One region of the Mesorhizobium sp. M4B.F.Ca.ET.143.01.1.1 genome, then DNA from elsewhere that is predicted to be linked to it. Evidence: riboswitches for the same ligand, from Rfam matches in the RefSeq annotation. Region 1 holds a riboswitch; the other holds the start of a gene.
What was found. A riboswitch is a leader RNA that binds a small molecule or an ion and turns the genes downstream of it on or off. The one in region 1 is predicted to bind cobalamin.
Positions count from the first base shown of each region.

Region 1 (5,199 bases):
GCGTCCTCTTCCAGCACCTGCCTGCCGAAGGCGACGATGTTGTCGATGTCGGCTTCCGGCGAGGCGAGCGCTTCGGCCGGGAACAGCCATTCGGCCGACAGTTCAGTCTGCTCCGGGCCGAGCGGCACCAGCCGTACGGTGCGGACATAGTCGACATGGCCGACGATGAACATCGACGGCAGGCTCGTGGCGTAGGTCTGGCCGGCGGCGCATTCGGCCGGCGTCAGGCCGGCAAACACCGGACCGTGCACGTGGCCGTCGCGCGACCAGGTCTCGGCGCCGGCGCGCAGGCCGCCGGAGAATTCCGGCGCGTCATTGTCGGCGTGGCGCGCGCATTCGGGATCGTCGTGCCTCGCCATCAGGCCTCGGCCATAGATCGGCACCAGCCGCGACAGGTCCTTGTGGACGCCGGGGCAATGCAGGCACTCGTTGAAGTTCTCCCAAAAGATCTTCCAGTTGCAGTTCATCACCTTGCGCAGCGCATGGCCGGTGACCAGCGTCTCCAGCGGCCAGTTGGCGAGATTGCCGGAAGCCCGGTCGAAGGAGGCTTCCGCCGAGCCGGCGGCATCTCCGGCGAGGTTGATGAAGACGAAGCCGCGCCACACCGACAGCGCCACGCCATAGAGCGGATAGTCGGCCTTGTCGAAGCCTTCGGGCAGCGACTTCGACGGCACGCGCACGAGGTCGCCGCGCAGCGAATAGGACCAGGCGTGGTAGGGGCAGGTCAGCAGCCTGGCCTTCAGCCTTCCCTCGCTCTCCTGGCAAAGCTGCGAGCCGCGATGCCGGCAGGTGTTGTGGAAGGCGCGCAATTCGCCGGCCTCGTCGCGCAGCACCACGATCTCCTGCGTGCCGACGCGGAATGTCCTGAAAGCCAGCGGCTGGGCAAGGTCGGCCTCGCGGCAGACCAGCAGCCAGCTTTTGTACCAGATCGCGTCGAGGTCACGACCGTAAGCCCCGGCATCCCAATAGGCCGACGAGGGCAGGGTCGGCTCAAGCCTGGTCAGGCCGGTGTAGAGGTCGTCGCTCGGTTTGGGCTGCATAGGCGGCTCCCTGAATGGTCCAGCCGACACCCGGCCAGGATGTTTGTCAATCGCTCGCGCCGTGGCCATTGTGGCACGCAATCGCCGCCCCTAAGGTCGGCGCTTCACAAGTCGGGTGCCCAGGGACAGTTCATGCCGCCAAGGACAATGTCGCTCACCGAGGAGCTGGTCGCGCGCTGCTTTCGCGTCGTCGAGGACAGCGGGCCTGATCCCAACGCGATGCATCTGGACGATGCCGACTATGAAGCGATGCTGGACACGCTCGAGGCTGAGCTGCCTGGCAGCGAACCGCTCTGGCTGTTCGGCTACGGCTCGCTGATCTGGAAGCCCGAGATCGATCATGTCGAGGAACGGGTTGCGGTCGCGCGCGGCTGGCACAGGTCCTTCTGCATGAAGATGACGCGCTGGCGCGGCACCAGGGAGCAGCCTGGCCTGATGATGGCGCTGGACCGGGGCGGGCAGTGCAAGGGCGTCGCCTTCAGGCTTGGCGACGCCGACCGGCGCCAGCAGCTCGACAAGGTTCTGCGGCGCGAAGTGACACTGAAGCCGACCAGCTACCATCCGCGCCTGCTCAACCTTTCGAGCGACGGCGGCACGTTGCGGGCACTGGCCTTCGTCATCAACCGCAAGGGCACAACCTATGCCGGCCCGCTTGAGGAAAAAGAGGTGGTCGAAAGGCTGGCGACATCCTGCGGGCACTGGGGATCGGGCGCAGACTATCTTTACAACACGGTGAAGAACCTCGAGCAGCGCGGCATCCATGACCGCCATCTGTGGCGGCTGCAGCATCTGGTTGCCGAGCGGATTGCCGCGTCGGACAGCTAGGCCCGGTGGCGCATTTGCGCTGGTGGCCGCCGGAATTTGGTTTGCCGGGCGCGACGATTCTGCCTATAGTCCTGCCGTCGTCGGTTCCGTTTTTGGAGCCAAGAGGGAATGCGGTGAGGGCGAATTCGTCCAATGCCGTGGCTGCCCCCGCAACTGTGTGCGGTAGTCCTCTCCAAGACCACTGAGGAAAATCCTCGGGAAGGTGGGGAAGGGCGCTGATCCGCGAGCCAGGAGACCTGCCGGCGACAGAAACGTTGAATTCTATGCCCTCGGGTGGAGGGCGAAAGGACAAGACATGACGACCGCTTCCGTCTCCCTCGGCACCTCCGTCTCCTCGCAGTCGCGCTTCATGCAGCTGGCCATGGCCGCGTTGCTCGGCATTTTCGTCGTCGGCTTTGTCGGCTTCTCGCATCTCGATGCGGTCCACAACGCAGCTCACGACTACCGCCACTCGATGGCGTTTCCCTGCCACTGACAAGGGCCTGACATCATGAACCTGTTTCGCAACGTCGTGTTCATCGCGGCGATTGCAGGGCTCGTGGCCGGCGTCGTTCTCGCTTGCCTGCAGGCCTATGCAACCGTGCCGCTGATCCTCAAGGCGGAAGTCTACGAACAGGCCGGCGGCGGCCATCATCATGATCATGCCGCGGCGCCTGCCGAGACCGGCGACGCCATGAGCTCCGCCGCTCCGGCCGGAAATGCCATGAGTTCCGCGCCGGCTCCGGCCGAAGCGGCCGCGCCAGCGGAAGACGAGGGCTGGGCACCGGCCGACGGCTTCGAGCGTTTCGCCTTCAACGTCGTCGCCAACATCGTCACCGGCATCGGCTTCGCGCTGATCCTGGTCGCGGTTTCGGAATTCGCCGGTGGTATCGGCAACTGGCGCCAGGGCGTGTTCTGGGGTCTCGCCGGCTTTGCCGTGTTCACGCTGGCGCCGGGCCTCGGCCTGCCGCCGGAACTGCCGGCGATGCCGGCCGCCGAACTCCTGCCGCGCCAGATCTGGTGGACGGCGACAGCGGTCGCGACCGCCGCCGGACTCGGCCTGATCGCTTTCCGCAAGTCGCTGCCGCTGGCGATCCTGGCCGTGGCCCTGATCGTCGCGCCGCACATCGTCGGCGCGCCGCAGCCGGAAAGCTTCGAGACGCCGATTCCCGAAGGCCTGCATCACCAGTTCGTGGTGGCGGTGACGGTCACCGACCTGGTGTTCTGGCTGGTGCTGGGCGCTGCCGTCGGCGTGGTGCGCGGCCGCTTCACCGGCACGGCCACCAGCCTGCGCGACAGCTTTGCCTGATCGCAGGGGACTGACCTTCATCATCGGCGGTGCGCGCTCCGGCAAGAGTGCGCATGCCGAAACCCTGGTGACGGCGAGTCCCTCGCCATGGGCTTACATCGCCACCGCGGAAGCCTATGACGATGAGATGCGCGAGCGCATCGCGCTGCATCGGGCGCGTCGCGGCGAGGGCTGGGCGACGGTCGACGCGCCGCTCGATCTTGCCGCCGCGATCGAGGCGCTGCCTGACCACCAACCCGTCTTGATCGACTGCCTGACTCTGTGGCTGACCAATCATATGCTGGCCGAGCGCGACCTCGATGCGGAATGCCGGCGGCTTGTGGATGTTCTATCGCGGCCGCGCGGGCCGTGGTTCGTGGTGTCCAACGAGGTCGGCCTGGGCATCGTGCCCGACAATGCGCTGGCGAGGCGGTTTCGCGATGCGGCCGGCCGGCTCAACCAGCAGGTCGCCGCCGTCGCCAATACGGTGCTGCTGATGGTGGCCGGTCTGCCGCTGAAGGTGAAGTGAGATGACTGAGACCGATGACAAGGATGCCGAGCGCCACCGCGCCAAGATGGCCAAGCGCAAGGCTGTGCAGGATGCCGAGGTGGCGGCAAAGACGATCGAGAAGGGGCTGCTGATCGTCAACACCGGCCCGGGCAAGGGCAAGACCACGGCCGCCTTCGGGCTGGCGCTCAGGATGCTCGGCTACGGCAGGCGCGTCGGCGTCGTGCAGTTCATCAAGGGCAAATGGCATACCGGCGAGAAGGACGCCTTCGCCGCCTTCGGCGACCGCGTCGTCTGGCATGCGATGGGCGAGGGCTTCACCTGGGAGACGCAGGACCTGAAGCGCGATATCGCCGCCGCCGAGGCCGCCTGGGCAAAAGCACTGGAGCTGATGGCGGATCCGTCGATCAGCCTTGTCGTGCTCGACGAGCTCAACATCGCGCTGCGCTACGACTATCTCGATCTGGAAAAGGTCGTTGCCGCGCTGAAGGCGCGCCGTGCTGACCTGCATATCATCGTCACCGGCCGAAACGCCAAGCCGCTGCTCGTCGAGGCGGCCGATCTCGTCACCGAAATGGGCCTCACCAAGCACCATTTCTCGGCGGGCGTGAAAGCCCAGCAAGGCATCGAGTTCTGATCACATCGTCAGATAGATCAACAGCGCCGACAGCATGCCGAACAGCGCGATCAGCAGCCAGTCGGCCACCTGGTAGAGCTTCAGCGCCTGCCTGATGTCGAGGCTTTCCGCCTCGCGCCGGCCGCCTTCGCCCATGTAGGCATCCTCGACGACCACGCCGCTGTAGCTGCGCGGGCCGGCCAGGGCGAGACCCAACGCGCCGGCCATCGCCGCCTCCGGCCAGCCGGCATTGGGCGAACGGTGCTTTTTCGCGTCGCGCCGCATGGCCTGCCAGGCGTTGCGGGGGTCCGCGCCTTTGACGAAGAAGGCAGCCAGCACGATCAGCAGCCCTGTCAGCCGCGATGCCGGCAGGTTGATCCAGTCGTCGAAGCGCGCCGCCGCCCAGCCGAAGGCCTCATGGCGCGGCGTGCGGTGGCCGATCATCGAATCGGCGGTGTTGGCGGCCTTGTAGGCGACGCCGCCGGCCAGGCCGCAGACCCCGGTCCAGAAGGCCGGAGCGACGATGCCGTCGGAGAAATTCTCGGCCAGGCTTTCGATCGCCGCGCGGGAAACGCCTGCCTTGTCGAGCTTTTCGGGATCGCGGCCGACGATGCGCGAGACGGCGATGCGGCCGAGCGTAAGGCCGCCGGTGTCGAGCGCGTCGGCCACCGCCTCGACATGATCGGCCAGGCTCTTCTGCGACATGAGCGTCGACGCCAGGATCGCGGTGATGATGAGGCCGACCGGAAACATCTGCCAGAGCAGGAGCTGCACGGCAAAAGCGATGGCCGCCGGCACCAGAACAATGACCAGCAGAGCCATGACGCCCCGGCGGCGACGCTGAGCGTCGGAATCAGTGGCGCGGTTGAGCGCGCGATCGAGAAAGGATATCAGCCTGCCGAACCAGGTGACGGGATGGCCGATGGCCCCGAACAGCCAGTCC
Region 1 is NZ_SRSR01000003.1:593,432-598,630, forward strand. Features, by position in the region: gene EN786_RS10185 (aromatic ring-hydroxylating dioxygenase subunit alpha) at 1-1,040, opposite strand, end outside; gene EN786_RS10190 (gamma-glutamylcyclotransferase) at 1,173-1,865, shown strand; cobalamin riboswitch at 1,930-2,124, shown strand; gene EN786_RS10195 (CbtB domain-containing protein) at 2,161-2,340, shown strand; gene EN786_RS10200 (CbtA family protein) at 2,356-3,153, shown strand; gene cobU (bifunctional adenosylcobinamide kinase/adenosylcobinamide-phosphate guanylyltransferase) at 3,146-3,661, shown strand; gene cobO (cob(I)yrinic acid a,c-diamide adenosyltransferase) at 3,663-4,277, shown strand; gene cbiB (adenosylcobinamide-phosphate synthase CbiB) at 4,278-5,199, opposite strand, start outside.

Region 2 (5,199 bases), on a different contig from region 1:
GCCGAACACCGCGCCGATCCGCTCGGCAGTCAGCACCTCGTGCGGAGGGCCTAGCGCGACGAGCCGGCCGCCGGACAGCACGCCGACGCGATCGCAGGAGAGCGCCTGGTTCAGATCGTGCAGCGCGACAACCGATGTGACTGGCAGTTTCGCGACCAGGTCGAGGATCGAGAGCTGGTGCTGGACATCGAGGTGGTTCGTGGGCTCGTCGAGAAGCAGGATCTGGGGCTGCTGCGCAAGCGCCCTCGCCAGGTGGACACGCTGGCGCTCCCCACCGGACAGGGTTGCCCAGGAACGGCGCTCGAACCCTTTCATGTCGGTGTCGGCAAGCGCTTGCGCCACGATGAGGTCGTCTTCCCGCGACCAGGGCTGCAGCGGCGTCAGCCACGGCGTGCGGCCAAGGTCGACCGCATCTTTCACGGTGATGGCCTCAGTGGTCTCTGCCTGTTGTTCGAGAAAGGCGATCAGTTGGGCGACGGCGCGGCGCGGCATCGCGCGAAGCGCCTCACCCTTGACCCGAACGTCGCCTGACGTTGGTTGTCGGATGCCTGCCAGCAGTTTCATCAGTGTCGACTTGCCGGAGCCGTTCGGCCCGACGAGACCGAGCGTTTCATCCTCGTTCACCACGAGATCGACCCCGGTGACGATCGGTTTCCCTCGCACTGACCAGCCGAGATTGTGTGCTTCCAGGATCATGGCGCGCGCCGCCCGCGGATCAGGATCACCGCGAAGGCCGGCGCTCCAACGAGTGCCGTAATGACGCCGATCGGCAAGACCTGTCCGGGAATAATGGTGCGTGAGAGCACATCCGCGGTGATGAGGAACGCCGCGCCGATGAGCGCCGTCGCCGGCCCCAGCCTCCCGTGGCGCACGCCGACGAGAAACCGCGCCGCATGCGGGATAACAAGCCCGACGAAGCCGATCGAGCCGACGATGCTCACCATCACCGCCGTCACCAGCGCCGTGAAGCCGATGAGGACCACCTGCACTCTGCGAACTGGTACTCCCAGCGACGACGCCGACTCGGCGCCGAAGGCGAAAGCGTCGAGAGCGCGCGCATACCAGATGCAAGCGGCTAACCCGACCAGGGCTATCGGAACCGCCAGCCAAACGTCGGGCCACCGTGCGCCGCTCAAATTGCCCAGCAGCCAGAACATGATGCCGCGCGCTTGCTCGGCATTGGCCGACTTGGTGATGATGAAGGAGGTCAGCGCGTTGAAGAGCTGCGACCCGGCTATGCCTGCGAGCACGATCTGTCCGGTGCCGTGCGACGTAACGCCACCGCCAGCCGCGCGCGCCAGTATCGCCACCAGGGCAAAGGCTGCGACGGCGCCGACGAAGGCTCCAAGCGACATCGAAATCGCGCCGGCGCCCAAGCCGGCGACAGTCACCGCCACCGCGCCGGTCGAGGCACCGGCGGAAATGCCGAGAAGATACGGGTCCGCCAGCGCGTTTCGCAGCAGCGACTGCAGCACCATGCCGGAGATTGCCAGGCCCGATCCGCAACAGGCCGCAATGATCGCACGCGGCAGGCGGTAGTTCCAGATGATCCCCATGTCGATCGGGTCGAGCACGTAGGCCGAACCAAAGATCTTGTTGGCCAGAGTCTGCAGGACGATCGAGACAGGGATCGGCGTCTCGCCGATGCAGATTCCGGCGAGCACCGCCGCGACGAGCGCGGCGAAACCGAGCGTCCCCCGGCCAAGCCGGAAGACGTAGATCTCCTGCGAGGCGGTCAGACTCACTGTGCCAGTCCGAAATCCTTGAGCGACTTCGACAGCACCTCGATGCCGGCAATCGTGCGGATGGTCGCATCCATCGCATGTGCGTCCATGACCACGATGCGGTCGTTCTTGACCGCGTCCATCTGGCTCGCGACCGGATCGGATTTTAGGAACTCCAGCTTCTTCTCGTAGTCGTCAGCGGGGAAACGGCGGCGGTCCATCCTGGCGATGACGATCAGCTTCGGGTTGGCCTTGGCGATGGTCTCCCAACCGACAACTGGCCACTCCTCGTCGGACTCGATGATGTTCTTGATGCCGAGCTTGTCCATCATGTAGGCCGGTGCGCCCTTGTGGCCCGCGACATAGGGGTCGATATCCATCTCGGCGCTGGAGAACCAGAAGACCGCAGAGACGTCCTTGAGGTCGAGCGCCTTGGCGCGTTCGACGGCGGCATTCTCGCGCTCCGCCAGGCTGGCGACGAGTTCCGCACCCTTGCCCTGGATGTCGAAGATCTGCGCCAGTTCGCGGATGCCCTGATGGATAGTGGCGGTCGAAAAGAGCTCGCTGCGCGTGCCATCAACGCCGACCGTATTGTCCTTGGCGACGCAGTCGGCCGGCAGCATATAGGTCGGTATATCGACGTCATGGAACTGAGTGCGGGTCGCGACGATTCCGTCAGGACCGACATGCCAGATGAACTGAACGGTCACCAGTTCCGGCTTCTTCGCGACCACGCTTTCGAAGCTCGGATCGTTGTCGGCCAGGCGTTCGACCTTGTCGTTGACCTTTTTGAACTCGGGCAGCACCTCGTTGAACCAGACCGAGGTGCCGGTCACCTTGTCGCCTAGGCCGAGTGAGTAAAGCACTTCGGTCGCCGCCTGGCCGACCGCAACGGTCGACGCAGGCGCCTTCTGGAAGGTCAGCGTCTCCCCGCAATTCTCGAGGGTCAGCGGGTACTTGGTCGGCTCGGCCGCTGCGGCCGCCGTGAGGAAAGCGAAGCTAGCAGCGGCAAGCGCAAGGCGTGAAACAGTCATGACGCGAACATCTCCGATCGGTTGCTGGCAGGGATCGAAGGATTCGGGTCAGGACGGCAATGATCGTCATCGCGTCGCAATGGACGAGATGCGGCTGCACTTCACGTGTGGCTAGCGTCATCGACAACCTCCCCGGACACCCCGCCCGGCGCGTTAAGTTACGGGTGTCGGTAGGTCTCCTGACTGACGGGTCATCGTCCCTCTCGGCCTTCCCGGGGGCTAATCCCAGTGGCATGATCGAGATGGACTTACCGCCTACAGTTGCGGGGGCAGTTTCGTTTCGCGGCAAGCCGCGGCGAATTCCCTGTTATTTCCTTACGGAAACCGACACCCGTTCCTAACCAATCCCCTGGCTCGCATCAAGCGGTGCCTTTCCGAGCCCAATATATTTATGCCTCTTCCAGTCTGTCATGTTATTACGTAACAGACTGGAGCTGCTTATCCAAGGAGAGCAGCAAATGCAACCACTATGGACCAACCCGGCAGCGAAGCTCGCGGGAATCAGCGAAGCCTCGGCCGACGAGAAAGAGGCATGGCCTCTGTACGTTTCCGACCACGCCGCACCGACCGTGACGGCGATCGATGCGATAGACGGCAAGACAATCGGCACGTTCCCTGTGAAGGGCCTCGCCACTCTCTACCGCAGCGCGAGCGGCAAGGCCGTGTGTCTCGATTGCAGCTGAATTGAGAATCTGCGCTACCCCATTCTCGCAATTCGTGAGCAGCTCTCTCGCTGAAGCTTGGCTGCTTCGTTCGTCCAACCGATATTGCTCATTCCTTTATGTCCAATTATCACGCCTTTTGATCATATATACATGTTCTTTTGGCGTTTCTCTGCTCATCTTTTTATGCTAACGTGAACCGAAGATGGACATATATCTATGAACATAAAACAGGCTTCGCTCGCGCGCAAACAACTGGAACGGCGTCTCGCACCGCTGCGGGAACTAAAGCTCATTGCGCCGCCTCGCGGTTGGATGAAAGCCATCCGTGAAGCTCTGGGGATGAGCACCCGGCAGCTCGCCACTCGCATGGGCGCAGCCCCCTCTCGCATTCCGGCCATCGAGAAGGCGGAGGTTTCGGGCGCGACGACGATTAAGACCCTTCGGGAAGCCGCGGCGGCAATGAACTGCACGTTTGTCTATGCCTTCGTTCCGATCAAGCCGCTAGACGACATGCTTCGCGAGCGAGCGGCAGAAAAGGCGGGACAGGACATGACTCGCCTGGATCATACCATGCGGCTGGAAAACCAGGCTTTGATCAAGTCGGATCTGGAGGACGAACGTCGCCGTCTCATCGATGCCATTCTTGCCGACTCGCCACGACGACTGTGGGAGGATGACTGATCCCCATGGAAGACGATCCTCTGTTCCAGGATGATGACGAAGCGAATACGCCGCTAACCGCCGAGGAGCGGGAGCAGCTCATCCCGTCCTACATCACACTGCGGCATGAGCTGAATGAGGCCGAACAGGTCAACATCGGCGAAGGCTTGCGCTGGGCGATGTCGCGAAGGCGCGATGTCCTCGACCATGAGTTCCTGAACGAGCTGCACCGGCGCATGTTTGGCGAGGTGTGGCGTTGGGCGGGGCAGTACCGCATGACGGCCCGGAACATCGGCGTTGATGCTTACCGCATCGCAGTGGATGTCAGGCAGACGGTCGACGATGTGCGCTATTGGGTCGAGCACGGTGCCTACCCATCCGACGAGATCGCCGTCCGATTCAGCCACCGTTTGGTTGCCATCCATCCCTTCCCAAACGGAAACGGACGGTTTTCCCGCCTGGTCGGCGACCTGCTTGCTCGCCAGCTTGGACGACCACCGTTTAGCTGGGGCTGGGCAAACCTGGTCGACGCTGGCGAGACCCGTGCCCGCTATGTCGCGGCGCTGCGGGCGGCTGACAACCACGAGATCGAACCCTTACTGGCGTTCGCGCGCTCGTAGGCGCGTCGCCACGACGACCGACGGAGGAGGATGGACAGTGAAGACTTTTACGCAATCGCAATTGCAGGCAATCGCGGATGCGTTGGGAGGTACTACCGCTCTCGGACCCAAGGCGACGTACGCGAGGGTTAACAATGTCGACGCAAGAAGCCCACTCGGGCACCTTGTACATCGATGGAATTGCCCGTGCACAAGCCCATTGCCGTTTTGGACGCCGGGATCGGCAGCTACGCCATAGTGACCGAGATACAGAGGCGATTTCCCGAGCAGGACATTATCTATTCGCTGGTCGTGCGAGATTTCCCTATGGAAGCAGGGGCGCGAACAGCGCCTTGCTATCATGCGCAAGACGATCACCTTTCTGGAGAGCTACACCCCATCGGCCTGGCAATCGTTGGAAGACAGACACCGTGAGGCGCTTTGATCGCTTCATCGAAGTCCAGGTATGGGATGAAAAGCCAATTTTGGATTTCGTTTCGGCAGCACTGCGAATCAG
Region 2 is NZ_SRSR01000021.1:55,376-60,574, forward strand. Features, by position in the region: gene EN786_RS32030 (ABC transporter ATP-binding protein) at 1-696, opposite strand, end outside; gene EN786_RS32035 (iron ABC transporter permease) at 693-1,664, opposite strand; gene EN786_RS32040 (ABC transporter substrate-binding protein) at 1,742-2,758, opposite strand; cobalamin riboswitch at 2,910-3,102, opposite strand; gene EN786_RS32045 (hypothetical protein) at 3,217-3,441, shown strand; gene EN786_RS32050 (mobile mystery protein A) at 3,640-4,104, shown strand; gene EN786_RS32055 (mobile mystery protein B) at 4,110-4,703, shown strand.
Region 2: another riboswitch for cobalamin. It lies ahead of EN786_RS32040 (ABC transporter substrate-binding protein); the one in region 1 lies ahead of EN786_RS10195 (CbtB domain-containing protein).